One region of the Luteibacter sp. P1_D3 genome, then DNA from elsewhere that is predicted to be linked to it. Evidence: predicted binding sites of a transcription regulator. Region 1 holds the regulator's gene; each other region holds the start of a gene.
The links. Region 1 encodes FliA, which starts transcription of late flagellar genes. Its sites were predicted from a motif close to TAAAGTTTNNCNNNCNNNGGCCGATAA; they were not measured.
Positions count from the first base shown of each region.

Region 2: a site for FliA is predicted at 2,330-2,356, ahead of AC1DYM_RS17920 (chemotaxis protein CheW). Genes of this name have one in related genera too.
Region 3: a site for FliA is predicted at 3,485-3,511, ahead of AC1DYM_RS07835 (GGDEF domain-containing protein). Genes of this name have one in related genera too.

Region 1 is NZ_JBFUAT010000001.1:262,016-266,566, reverse strand. Features, by position in the region: gene flhF (flagellar biosynthesis protein FlhF) at 1-999, shown strand, start outside; gene AC1DYM_RS01220 (MinD/ParA family protein) at 1,062-1,937, shown strand; gene AC1DYM_RS01215 (RNA polymerase sigma factor FliA) at 1,934-2,665, shown strand; gene cheY (chemotaxis response regulator CheY) at 2,719-3,120, shown strand; gene AC1DYM_RS01205 (protein phosphatase CheZ) at 3,131-3,775, shown strand; gene AC1DYM_RS01200 (chemotaxis protein CheA) at 3,783-4,551, shown strand, end outside.
Region 2 is NZ_JBFUAT010000031.1:40,935-45,485, reverse strand. Features, by position in the region: gene AC1DYM_RS17930 (response regulator) at 1-94, shown strand, start outside; gene AC1DYM_RS17925 (chemotaxis protein CheA) at 148-2,127, shown strand; gene AC1DYM_RS17920 (chemotaxis protein CheW) at 2,407-2,922, shown strand; gene AC1DYM_RS17915 (methyl-accepting chemotaxis protein) at 2,965-4,551, shown strand, end outside.
Region 3 is NZ_JBFUAT010000008.1:145,242-149,792, reverse strand. Features, by position in the region: gene AC1DYM_RS07840 (methyl-accepting chemotaxis protein) at 1-1,549, opposite strand, end outside; gene AC1DYM_RS07835 (GGDEF domain-containing protein) at 1,655-3,448, opposite strand; gene AC1DYM_RS07830 (SDR family oxidoreductase) at 3,558-4,388, opposite strand; gene AC1DYM_RS07825 (histidine phosphatase family protein) at 4,521-4,551, opposite strand, start outside.

The DNA of each region.
Region 1 (4,551 bases):
AGCGCCGCCCTCGCGTCCAGCGTGGCCGATGTAGTCCGTGCCGCCACCGTCAATCCGAACAGCGACGCCGCCGTGAACGGCGTGCGTGCCGAGATCAACAGCCTGCGTGAAATGCTGGAAGTGCAGCTCTCCACGCTGGCCTGGAACCAGATGGATCGCGAGCAGCCGCTGCGCGCCCGCGTGCTTCGCGAGATGACCCGCCTGGGTATCGATGGCGATGTGGCCCGCGCACTGTGCGCCGAGCTGCCCGCCGGCATGACCGCCGAGCAGGCACGTTACCTGCCGCTGGGCATCCTCTCGCGCAACATCCGCACCAGCGGGCGCAACTTCGACACGGTCGGCGGCGGCGTCACCGCGCTGGTCGGTACCACCGGCGTCGGCAAGACGACGACCATCGCCAAGCTCGCCGCGCGCGCCGTGCTTCGCCACGGTGCCTCCAACGTCGCCCTGATCAGCGCCGACCAGTACCGCATCGGTGCCGGCGCGCAGCTGGAGCATTACGGCCGCCTGCTCGGTGTGCGCGTGTACAACGCCCATGACGCCGACAGCCTGCGCAACGTGCTCCTCCAGCTGCGCAGCAAGCACACCGTGCTGGTCGACACTGCCGGCATGGCCGGCAACGATCCCAAGCTGCAGCAGCAGTTCGACACGCTGCGCGCGACCTCGAACCTGCGCGTTTGCCTGGTGCTCGCCGCCAATGCGCAGGCCCAGGCCATCGACAACGCGATCCGCTCGTACGCGCCGCTGTCGCCGCAGACCGCCATCCTTACCAAGCTCGACGAGGCACCGCTGATCGGCGGCGCCCTGTCGGCACTCATTCGCCACGCCATGCCGCTGGACTACACCACCGACGGGCAGCGCGTGCCCGAAGACATCGCCTCCGCCGATGCGCGCAAGCTGGTCTGCCTCGCGGCCCAGTTGCTCAAGCAGCGCAACGAGGAGCCCGACGACGCCATCCTTGCCGATCGTTTCGGCACCGCGGCGCCCGCGCTCGCCTGATCGGGAACCCGCATAACGTGACTACCGCCACCGCACACTCTTTCACGGCAGTGAACTCCTTCATGACCACACACGTCGATAGCACCCAGGCCGCCGGCCTCAACTGGCTTGACGACCGTCGCCCCACACGCAGCATCGCGATCGCGGGCGGCAAGGGCGGCGTCGGCAAGACCACCGTGGCGGTCAACCTCGGTATGGCCCTGGCCATGGGCGGACGCGACGTMGTCCTGCTCGATGCCGATCTGGCCATGGCCAATATCGACGTGCTGCTCGGGCTGCAGCCGACCCGTCATCTCGGACACATGCTCGAGGGCGAGTGCCGCATCGAGGATCTGATCCTCCAGGCGCCGCATGGCCTGAAGGTGATTCCGGCCACCTCCGGCGCCCGTCGCATGGCGCAGCTGCCGAACATCGAGCACGCCGCCGTCATCCGCGCGTTCGACGAATACCCGATCGCTCCCGAATACCTGATCGTCGACACCGCCGCCGGCATTTCGGACAGCGTGTCCATGTTCGCCGCCGCTTCGGACGAAGTCGTGGTGGTGGTCTGCGACGAGCCGGCCTCGCTGACCGATGCCTACGCCCTGATCAAGGTCATGAGCCGCGAGTTCGGCGTGAACCGCTTCCGCATCGTGGCCAACATGGTCCGCCACGCCCAGGAAGGCCGCCAGTTGTTCGAGAAACTGTCCCGGGTGACCAACCGGTTCCTGGATGTTTCCTTGGATTTCATGGGGATGGTCCCGCACGACGAGTACCTGCGCCAGGCGATTCGCCGCCAATCGGCGGTGGTCGATGTCTGGCCGAGCAGCCGATCCGCCGTCGGATTCAAGAATCTGGCCAGGTCGGTCGATACATGGGGTGAACCCGAACCCCGTGCTCAGGGTCGCATCGGCTTTTTCGCCGAGCGGTCCCACCTGGGAGGAGGGTTGCCACTGTGAGCGTTGCGACGGAATACCTTGAAGTCACGCGAATCCCGGCGGATCAATTGGTACGAACCCACGCGCCGCTGGTGCGCCGGATCGCCTATCACCTGATGGGCCGGCTGCCGCCGAGCGTGGATGCAAACGACCTCATGCAGGCCGGAATGATCGGACTGCTGGAGGCCGCAAGAAATTACTCGCCGACTCGCGCGGCCAGTTTCGAGACCTATGCGGGTATCCGCATACGGGGCGCGATGCTGGACGAACTGCGCAAGACGGACTGGACCCCCCGCTCCGTGCACCGGAAGTTGCGCGAGGTGGCTGAAGTAACGAGGCAGATCGAGAACGAAACGGGTGGTGATGCCGAAGACGCCGAAGTGATGAAGCGGCTGGGCATCGACGCCATGGAGTACAACCAGATTCTGGCCGACGCGGCGAGCGCGCGGTTGCTCAGTCTTACGGCGCCCGAAGGCGACGAAGGCGCGGCAATCGATGTCGCGGACCCGGATGCCGCGGGTCCGGAAGGGCTCTTCGAACAGGACGGCTTGCGCGATGCGCTGGCCCAATCCATCGACGGCCTGCCCGAACGCGAGAAGCTGGTGATGTCGCTGTACTACGATGAAGAGCTCAACCTGAAGGAAATCGGTGCGGTGCTGGGTGTGAGTGAATCGCGGGTGTGCCAGATCCATGGCCAGGCCCTGATCCGCCTCCGCGCACGCATGACGGGTTGGAAAGACAAGCATTGACGGCATTACGGTGCCGTCGCCGGTAAGAACGCGCAGTCAGGCGGAGACGAGTTTTGGACAAGAACATGAAAATCCTCGTGGTGGACGATTTCTCCACCATGCGGCGCATCGTCAGGAATCTCCTGGTCGAGCTGGGATTCACGAACACCCTCATCCAGGAGGCTGAAGACGGCAACGCGGCGCTCACGATGCTGCGCGCCCAGCCCTTCGACCTGGTGGTGACCGACTGGAACATGCCCAACATGACGGGCATCGACCTGCTCCGCGCGATCCGCGCGGACGCCGCGCTGAAGTCGATGCCGGTGCTGATGGTCACGGCCGAGAACAATCGCGACCAGATCATCGCTGCCGCGCAGAGTGGCGTGAACGGCTACGTGGTCAAGCCGTTCACGGCGGTCACGCTGAAGGAAAAGCTCGACAAGATCTTCGAACGACTCGCCGCGGCTGCGGGCTAAGGGAATAACGATGAACACCATGCTTACCGCCGGCCACGAGGTCGTTCCCGAGCTGCGCGAGTTGCTCGATGCCGATGACAGCGTCGCCTTCGAACAGGCGCTCGACCGCCTGTTGCGCAGCCGTGAACAGCACCTGTTCCTGGCCCTGGGCCACCTCGCGCGCGATCTTCATGAGTCGGTCCGCCGCCTCGCCTCCGATATCTCCAGCGATGGTGTGCCGGGCAACATGAGCGACGCGCGCAAGCACCTGCGCGACGTGCTCGAGATGAGCTCGCAGGCCGCCCACCGCACCCTCGATTTCAGCGACAAGCTGCGCCCGCAAGCGCAGGCGCTGGCCAAGCAGGCCGACGAAGTGCTGGTGCTCGACCAGGCCGATCCCGCCTTCGCAACGAGCGCGACGGCCCTGGCCGTGCGCGTCGGCGATTTCGCGCAGAGCTGCGACATCGGCCTGGGCGAGATGGTCGAAGCCCAGTCCTGGCAGGATCTCTCCGGCCAGCGCGTGGCGCAGGTCGAATCGTTCATGGCCAAGGTGGAGTCGTCGCTGGTCGAGCTGGTGCGTCTCACCGGTTCGCTCGCGGGCGGCGCTCACGCACCGGCCGCGGACAAGGTCAGCCAGGACGAAGTGGATCGACTGCTCAGCGAATTCGGGTTCTGAGCGCCGTATGAGCGTGGAGCTGGACAACGAGCTGCTCAATGTCTTCCTGATCGAAGCACGCGAACTGCTCGAGAGCCTGGGCGAACAGCTCGTGGACCTCGAAGCATCGCCGGGAGACGCCGAGCTGCTGAACGCGGTCTTCCGCGCGTTCCATACCGTGAAGGGCGGTGCGGGCTTCCTTGGCCTCAACGCCATGGTGGAGCTGTGCCACCGCGCCGAGGACCTCCTCAACGAGGCCCGTAATGGCGCGGTGGTGTTGAACCCCGGCTTCATGGATGCGTTGCTCGAGTCGCTGGACCTCCTCAACGACATGATGCGTGCGGCCGACGCGGGCGTCCCCGCCGAGCCCGCGCCCCGCTCCGTGCTCGATCGCCTGCTGATCCCGGGCCGCGCCGGCTCCGCGCCACCGGTGGCGCTGTCACCGGTGATGTCGACGCCTGCGTCGACCGGCGCTCCCGCCGTGTCGTCGCAGCGTCCCTACGATCCCATCGAAGACGAATTCGAAGCCATGCTCGACGCCGCGCGCAACGATCGCGCACCGGCCTCGACGGCGTCCGGCACGATCAACGACGACGAATTCGAAGCACTACTGGATTCGCTCTACGGCACCGGCGCCCCCGGCGCCGATGCGGGAGCCCCTGCAGGGGCGGCGGCCACTGTAGGAGCCGCTTCAGGGGCGATCCCAGTCGCCGCAACGCCGGTGGCACCCGCCGCCGACCCCAACGCCATCAGCGACGATGAATTCGAAGCCCTGCTAGACAGCCTCCACGGCACCG
Region 2 (4,551 bases), on a different contig from region 1:
GATGGAAGGCAAGGCGGCCGGCGCGACCGGCTGGCTGGTCAAGCCGTTCGATCCGGACCAGCTCCTGGCGACGGTCAACCGCGTCCTCGGCTGATCCCAGCCGCGTCTGTTTCCACTTTAGTGTTCCGGTAATTCCAGGGTCTCCCCATGTCCAAAGTCGATCTGGCGCAATTCCACAAGGCGTTTTACGAGGAGAGCCTCGATGGTCTCGACGCCATGGAGCAGGCCCTGCTCGCCCTGGACGAGGGCGCCGAGGATCCGGAACTGATCAACGTGGTGTTCCGCGCCGCCCATTCGATCAAGGGCGGCGCGGCCACCTTCGGTTTCACCGATGTCGCTGCCTTCACCCACGTCGCCGAAAACCTGATGGACGAGGTCCGCAGCGGCCGCCGTCCGATGGAAAAGGCCGTAGTAGAACTGCTGCTGCGTTCGGGTGACACCGTGCGCGACATGCTTTCCCTGTCGATGACCGGCCAGCCGGCCGCCACGGCGGAAAGCCAGGCCCTCCTGGCCGAGCTGTCGGCGATGGTCTCGGGCAACGCGGTCGCTCCGGTAGCTGTCGCGAAGGCTGCCGCTCCGGTCGAAGCGATCGAAGGCTGGGACATCGCCTTCCGTCCCTTCGACTACCTGCTGAAGTCCGGTAACGATCCGGCCCGCATGTTCCGCGAACTCGAGGCCCTCGGTCCGCTCGCGGTCACCTGCGATGCCAGCAAACTTCCCGCGCTGGCCGATATGGACGCCGAGTCGTCCTACCTCGGTTGGACGCTCCGCCTCGATGCCGGCGCCAAGCGCGCCGCCGTCGAAGGCGTGTTCGACTGGGTCGATGGCGACTGCGACCTGACCGTGACGCCGCGCATCGCCGCGCCCGCCCCGGTGGCCGAGGTTGTGGCCGCTGCACCGGCGGCTGCTGCCGCGTCGCGCGCCGTGCGCGATCCCGCTGCCAATAGCGAGTCGAGCTCGGTCCGCGTCGGCATCGAAAAGATCGACACTCTGATCAACCTCGTCGGCGAGCTGGTCATCACCCAGTCGATGCTCAGCCAGTTCAACGACGGCGTGGACGCGTCGCAGCTGGAAATGCTGCGCCACGGCCTGGCCCAGCTCGGACGCCACACGCGCGAGCTGCAGGAAAGCGTCATGAGCATCCGCATGCTGCCGATCAGCACGGTGTTCAATCGCTTCCCACGCCTGGTCCGCGACCTGGCACAGAAGCTCGACAAGAAGGTCGTGCTCGACATGCGCGGCGAGACCACCGAGCTGGACAAGACCGTGCTCGAGAAGATCGGCGATCCGCTGGTCCATCTGGTCCGCAACGCCATCGATCATGGTCTGGAAATGCCGGACAAGCGCCTCGCCGCAGGCAAGGGCGACACCGGCACGCTTCGCCTGGAAGCCTTCCATCGTGGTGGCAGCATCGTCGTCGAAGTCGCCGACAATGGCGCGGGCCTCAATCGCGACGCGATCGTGGCCAAGGCCATCCAGCGCGGCATCATCGCCACGGGCGAGGGTATGTCCGACGAGGCCGTGGCCGATCTCATCTTCGAAGCGGGCTTCTCCACCGCCGCCGCGACCACCGACCTTTCCGGCCGTGGCGTGGGCATGGACGTGGTCCGTCGCAACGTCATGGACCTGGGCGGCACGGTCGCCATCCGAAGCGTGCAGGGCAATGGCACCACCTTCACCATCACCTTGCCGCTGACGCTGGCGATCATCGACGGCCTTACCGCCGCGGTGGGTGAGGAAATCTACATCGTGCCGCTCGTGTCCATCATCGAGTCGGTGCAGGTCAAGCCGGACACCGTCCGCAGCGTGGCCGGCGGTGGCGAGCTGTTCCGCTTCCGCGACAACTGGCTGCCGATCGTGCGCCTGTTCGACGTGTTCGGCTGTGCCGGGCAGCGCCGCGCGGTGGACGAGGGCATCGTCATCGTGGTGGAAGGCGAGGGCACCCGCATCGGCCTGTTCGTCGACGAACTGATCGGCCAGCAGCAGGCGGTCGTGAAGTCGCTCGAAGCCAACTACCGCCGCGTCACGGGCATTTCCGGCGCGACCATCCTGGCCGACGGCTCGGTGGCGCTGATCGCCGACGTGACCGGCCTGGTCCGCATGCAGGCGCGCCGCAAAGCCGCCTGATAGCCGCCCCGGCTCGGGTAGGAGCCGATTCATCGGCGATCCCGCGCCAGCGGGCCAGCCTGCCGCGTCCGCTCAGGCTAGGTAGGAGCCGATTTCATCGGCGACCCCGCGCCAGCGGGCCAGCCCGCCGCAGCACCCATCAGGCTGCAGCGAGCACCCTTCGCCGATGAATCGGCTCCTACCTTAAAAGCGTATTTCGCCCTCAAGAACCCACCGCGACGGCCGATACCCCAAGGGAAGGGGTCCCGAACCGCCGAACCGATCCGCCGTGGGAACGACATGAACCAGCAAGCCAGCTCTGCCTCCGCCGTGCCTGAAGAGGCCGCGCAGTACCTCACCGTGAACCTCGGTAACGAGGAATACGGCGTCGACATCCTCGCCGTCCGCGAGATTCGCGGCTGGACGCCGGTGACCCGCATTCCCCAGGCACCCGGCTACGTCCTCGGCGTGCTCAACCTGCGCGGCGCCATCGTCCCCGTGCTCGATCTACGCCTGCGCTTCGGTCTGGCGCGCGAGGAATACACGGCCACCACCGTCACGGTCATCGTGATGGTCAACGGCCGCCAGTTCGGCGTCGTGGTCGATGCCGTCTCCGACGTGGTCGAGGTCGCCCCGGGCGACGTTCGTCCGGTGCCCGACATGGGCACCACCGTCGATACCGAATATTTGAAGGGACTCACGTCCGTCGCCGAGCGCATGGTTCTGCTGCTCGACGTGGATCGCCTGTTACAGCCGCAGGATGCGCAGATGCTGGAGGCCGCGTTGGCTTCCACGGATGTCAAAGCCGTCGCCTGATACCCGGTTAGTCCTTGCCGCACTTTGCCGATTGGAACCGTGATGAAGAAGTTCAAGTTCAAAGTCCCCGCCCTGACCGTTCGTGGCCGCCTCTACGGCGTGCTCGGCCTGCTCACGCTCATGCTCCTGGGCGGCGCCGCTGTCGGCCTGGGTGCGATGCACTTCCAGAACGAAGGCATGCGCCAGATCTATGAGGAGGAGCTTGCTCCGACCGAGATGCTGAGCCGCGTGAACACCGATTCGCTGATGTCCTTCGTCGTGCTGGGCGAGGCCGCTACCAAGGTCAGCAACAAGGACCAGGTCAAGCAGAAGGTCGCCGAATTCCAGAAGTACCAGGACGAGATGGTCAAGCTGAAGGCCGACTTCGTGAAGCTGCCGATGTCCGCCGACGTCAAGAAGCTCTACGACAAGTGGCAGTCCACCAACACCGATTACGAGCAGGCCAAGGCCGACATGATCGACGCCCTGAACCAGGGCGACGAAGGTTCCAGCGACGTGCTTGAACTGCAGGTCCGCCCGCTCCTGATGGATCGCCAGACCCAGCTCGGCAAGCTGATCGAAGCCAAGCGCGATGAAGCGGCCGCGATCTACGAGAAGGAATCGGCCCAGTACAAGACCGTCCGCGCGCTCAGCATCGGTTCGCTGGCCGTCGGCCTGTTCATCTGCCTGCTGATCGGCGTCCTCGTCGTCCGCTCCATCATCCGCACGCTGTCGCACACCGTGTCTGTCGCGCACCAGATCGCCGAGGGCAAGCTCGGCCACGATATCCAGGTCACGCGCTCGGACGAACTCGGCCAGCTGCAGGAAGCGTTCCGCGCCATGGACGAGCGCCTCAGCGCCATCGTCGGCGAAGTACGCCACGGTTCGGGTTCGGTCAGCACGGCGGCGCAGCAGATCTCGCGCGGCAACGACGACCTCTCGCAGCGTACGCAGGAACAGGCGTCCAGCCTGGAAGAGACCGCCTCGTCGATGGAAGAAATGACCTCCACCGTGAAGCAGAATGCTGAGAACGCCAGCCACGCCAACCAGCTGGCCCGCGGTGCCCGCGAGCAGGCCGAGCGCGGTGGCGAAGTCGTCGCGCAGACGGTCGTCGCCATGCGCGAGATCAACAGCTCCAGCAAGAAGATTTCCGACATCGTCAGCCTGATCGACGAGATCGCGTTCCAGACCAACCTGCTCGCGCTCAATGCGGCGGTGGAAGCGGCGCGTGCGGGCGAGCAGGGCCGCGGCTTCGCCGTGGTCGCGACCGAAGTGCGTAACCTGGCCCAGCGTTCGGCCGGTGCGGCGAAGGAAATCAAGGGTCTGATCAATGACAGCGCGAGCAAGGTCAAGGCCGGTTCCGAGCTGGTCGACCAGTCGGGCAAGGCGCTCGCCGAGATCGTCGAGAGCGTGAAGAAGGTGACCGACATCGTCGCCGAGATCGCTGCTGCCAGCTCCGAGCAGTCGGCCGGTATCGACCAGGTCAACCACGCCGTGCTGCAGATGGACGAGATGACCCAGCAGAACGCCGCGCTGGTGGAAGAGTCGGCCGCTGCCGCCCGTGCCATGCACGAGCAGGCCAACGAACTCAGCCGCCAGGTGTCGTTCTTCCAGATCGCCGGCCACGCATCGAACGCGCCCGCCGCCAAG
Region 3 (4,551 bases), on a different contig from region 1:
CGAAATACGCCATTTCCTGTCGCAGGATTTCCGCGCTCTCGCGCATCGCACGGCTGGCCGAGGCCGCCTGTTCCACCAGCACGGCGTTCTCCCGCGTGGTCTCGTCGATGCCGTGGATGGCGCCGTTGACGCGCGCGATGCCATCACTCTGGCCACGGGTGGCCTCCATCACCGAGCCGACCAGACCGGACAACTCATTCACCTGCTCGCCGATACCGGTGAGCACGACACCGGCGCGATCGACGGACGCGGCGCCCGCCTCCACGGCTTCATCGCTATCGGCGATCAGGCCGCGGATGTCCTTGGCCGCCGCCGCACAACGTTTGGCCAGCTCGCGCACTTCCGAGGCGACGACCGCGAAGCCACGACCATGCTCGCCGGCACGTGCGGCTTCGACCGCCGCGTTGAGGGCAAGCAGGTTGGTCTGGAAGGCGAACTGGTCGACGGTGTCGAGCACTTCGGTCATACGCTCGGTGTGACGGCGGATCTCGCGCATGTTGCCGATGGCGTCCATGGCGACGCGGTGCCCTTCGTCAGTCATCAAACGGGTCTGCGCCACGGCACGGTGGGCCGCGCTCGCATGGCTCAGGCCACCGGCGACAGCACCCGTCATGTCCTCCATCGAGGCCGAGGTGGCACGCAGGTGCTCCGATTGGGTGCGTGTGCGGTCGTTCAGGGCATCGTTGCCGTGTTCGATGCCGCTAGCAGCATGGGCCACGTGATCGGCGCGATCGCGCACCTGCACGACGACGTTGCCGAGCTGCGCGTCCATGGCAGCCAGGGAGGTCAGCAGGGCGCCGATCTCGTCGCTTCTTCCGCTGTCGATGCGGGCACCCAACGTCCCGCGCGCGATGTTTGCCGCCACCTCGGCGGCCTGGCGAAGGCGACGACCCAGTGAGCGGATGATCGTGAGGTCGACCACACTGGCCAGGAGCAAGGCGATAGCGAGCAGGATGGCCGAGGCGATGCCGCCACGACGAATGTCGACGTGTTGCGCTTCGGCTTCGGCCTTGCCGCCGTCCAGCGCGAGCGTGAACAGATTGGCGAAGTCGCTCTTCAGCGGCACCACGGCGGACTGCACATCGTTCGAGAGCTGCAGCTGGGCGAGATCGTATTGCTCGGCCTTGAGCAACTCGATGACGTCGTCCACGGCTTTATCCGCCGCCTTGCGGTGTTCAGCGGCGAGGGCGACGCCCTTGCTCTGCGCCTTGCCCAGTCCGCTGGCGGTAAGCGCCTTCCATTGCTTGTCGATGTCGTGGCGATCGCTGCCGATGGCGGTGACGGCATCGTCGACCGAGGACGGCAGGCGGGTCAGGGTGGCATGCACGAGTGCGTCGAGGAGGTCGTTGTAGTCGTTCTGGATGCGGCCGACATTGGCGACGGGGGCCAGGGTTTCGTCGACCACGGATTGCAGCCGCTGGTCGGCGGTGCGTAGTTGCAGGCCGCCGACGATCCAGAGGGCGAGGAGAAGAAAGATAGTGGCACCCATGCGCAGCAGTAAACGAACGCGCAGGGTCAGCACGGGCAACTCGATTCGGGGAAATCGCATGACGTACTCAGGGGGCGGGGATGCCTCCCTGTCGGCCGCATATTCGGCAACTTTAGCGTTATTTTTTGCGGATTATGCTTTTATTTCAGTGGCTTGAATTTATCGTTACACGACAGCCGGATGTTGCGCTTCGTAAGTCACCGTATGCAGGCCGCTGCCTGTGTTCTTGGCCACGCGCTTGGCCGACGCGGCTAGGCTCGCCACGGTCTCCGGATCGACCGGGTAGGCATCGACGAAGCACGCCACGCCGACGGCCACCGTGGTGATGGGGAAGAAGCGCTGGTGCCCGTGGCGATCCTCGCTGTCGATGCCACCGCGGGCACGGTCGATCTCGTCGAACAGGTTCCCGCTCATCGCGTTGAAACGCAGCCGCATGCCTTCGCAGCGCGCAGCCCAGTCGTCGCCCTGGAAGATGACGAGAAAGTCGTCGCCCCCGATATGACCGACGAAGTCGGCGTCCTGACGCAGATCCCCGGTAAGCGTGCTGGCCAGCAGGCGGATCATTTCATCACCGCGGAAGTAGCCGTACTGGTCGTTGAAGGGCTTGAAGTTGTCGAGGTCGAAGTACGCCGCGGCAAACGGACGACCGGTCTGCAGCAAGCGCACGATGTGTTCGGTGACAGGCAGGTTGCCCGGAAGGAAGGTGAGCGGATTGGCATAGCGTGCCGCTTCCACCCGAATCTCGGTCACCCGGCGCACCAGTGCTTCGCCCGTGCCGAGCCCGAGGTAACGACCATGCGAGGTGATGATGAAGCCGTCACTGAGGTAGCGTTGGTCTTCGCCGCGCAGGATATCGGCCATGCTTTGCAGCGACATCTCTTCGTCGCAGAGCAGTGGTTCGGGATGCATGAAACTGGTACACGGCTTCCGTCCGAACAGCTCGCGTGCGAAGGGCTGCGCCATTCGCTCGGTGAACGTGCGTCGATTGACGATACCGATGGGCAGGCCCTGCTCGACGACGGCGATCGCGTGCAAACGCGGCTGGCCGGCGAACAGGTCCACCACGTCTTCATTCGATTGCGTCGGCGAAACGCAGGGTGCGTCGATCAGCATGTGGCCCGCCGTGAACGGCCGCGCCGATACCGGCCCACGTGGTCGCGGGGGCACCGGCACCTGGGTGACGGACAACGCGGCGATGACATTCGCGGGCGCCTCGATCGTCGAGCCCGCGGAGGGCCGCGCGACCAGGAAGCCCTGGGCGTAAGGGATACCGAGCTCACGAAGCATGAGCAGGTCCGCTTCTTCCTCGACGCCTTCACCGACCAGCTCGGCGCCCAGCGTTTCCGCCACCGAGATCAGCGCGCGCACGATCGCCAGACGCTCCGCGCTGTGCGCCAGGCCATTGATGAGGTAACGGTCGATCTTGACGATCTCCGGATGCACTTCGTTCCACATCTCGAAGTTCGAGTGGCCGTTGCCGAAGTCGTCCAGCGCCACGCGGATGCCTCTCGCCCGGAGGAAGCCGAGCGAGTGCGCCAGCCGTGCAGGATTCTCGACGATGTCGCGCTCGGTGATTTCGATGGTCACCCGACCGAGATCGAAGCCGGGAATGGAGAGGGCATCGAGAACGTCCTCGGCACGCACGCCGTCCTGCATGATCGCCTGCGCACTGAGATTTACCAGCAGCCGCCCGGTGAGCGCACGCGCGGCAAAATGGGTGGCGACGCAATGCGCCGCGGCGAGCTCGAATTCGCCAAGACGTCCACGCGCCCGCGCCAGATCGAGCAAGTCGGGCGGCGTCAGGTTGAAGTGCGGCAAGGACGAACGAATCAGCCCCTCATGCGCCACCACTTCGCCGGTATCCACGCGAATCACCGGCTGGAAGACCGCCGTCAACGAGTCTCCCGCGAGGGCCTGCTCGATCAACGACGGTTCGCGACCGCCGGTAGGAGTGTTCATGGGCATCGTCATCGGAGGGCCGGGGAACTGCGAGGGGTAACGGCCGAGCGCAACGATACTTTAGAAAATCCTTTTGCAATCAGTTATTTCTGTTTTGTTACACCAAACGTTACGCGTCGTCGTCGGCGGCGTAAGCGACGTCACGTTGCGCGCGGAGCTCATCCAGTCGCGCGCTGAGGCCCGCATCGACATGCGCGTAAGCATCGCCGCCCAGAGTCAGGCGACGCGGCATGACGGTCGCGTCGATCGTTTCGATCATCGAGTCGACCATCTTCGCCGGATTGCCGCGCAGCGTGAACGCGCCGGAGTCGATGCCGCGACGCAGTTCCCCGGCCGGCGTGTCGTCGTAGATCGCCATGGGTTCGGGGCGGACAAGACCCTTGCCGAAGTCCGTTTTCGACGGGCCCGGCTCGACGATGAGGAACTCGATGCCGAAGGACGTCACTTCCTGCAGCACGGATTCGACGAAGCCCTCGATACCCCACTTCGACGCGTGATAGAGGCTGAAGTTGGGATAGGCGATCTGGCCGCCTTCCGAGGATACCTGCACGATGCGACCGCCACCTTGGTCGCGCAACTTCGGGATGGCGGCGCGAATGACCTGGATAGAACCGATCAGGTTGGTCTTGAGCAGGTGACGGATCTGCTCGTCGGTGACCTCTTCCGCCGTGCCGAACAGGCCGTAGCCGGCGTTGTTGACGACGACATCGATGCGCCCCAGGGCGGCGAACGCGGCATCGACGCTGCGCCGGATGGATGCCGTATCGGTCAGGTCCATCGTCGTGATCCACAGGCGATCGCCGTGGGTCGCCTTGAGATCGTCGAGGGCGCCGGGTTGGCGCAGCGTGGCCGCGACGCGATCACCGCGAGCGAGCAGCTTCTCGGTCAGGAGACGGCCGAAGCCGGAGGACGTGCCAGTGATAAACCAGGTGGTGTTCATGCGCTGCCTCATGGAGTTCGCCACGAAACGCGGCGGGTCACGAGGAAAGCTAGGGCCGAAGGCGCGACAAGACTATCCGCCAGATCGCGGATGAATCGATGCACGAGACAGGACAATCCCGGGACGGCAGGATCAGGCTTCGACGAGCACCTGACTGTCGAGG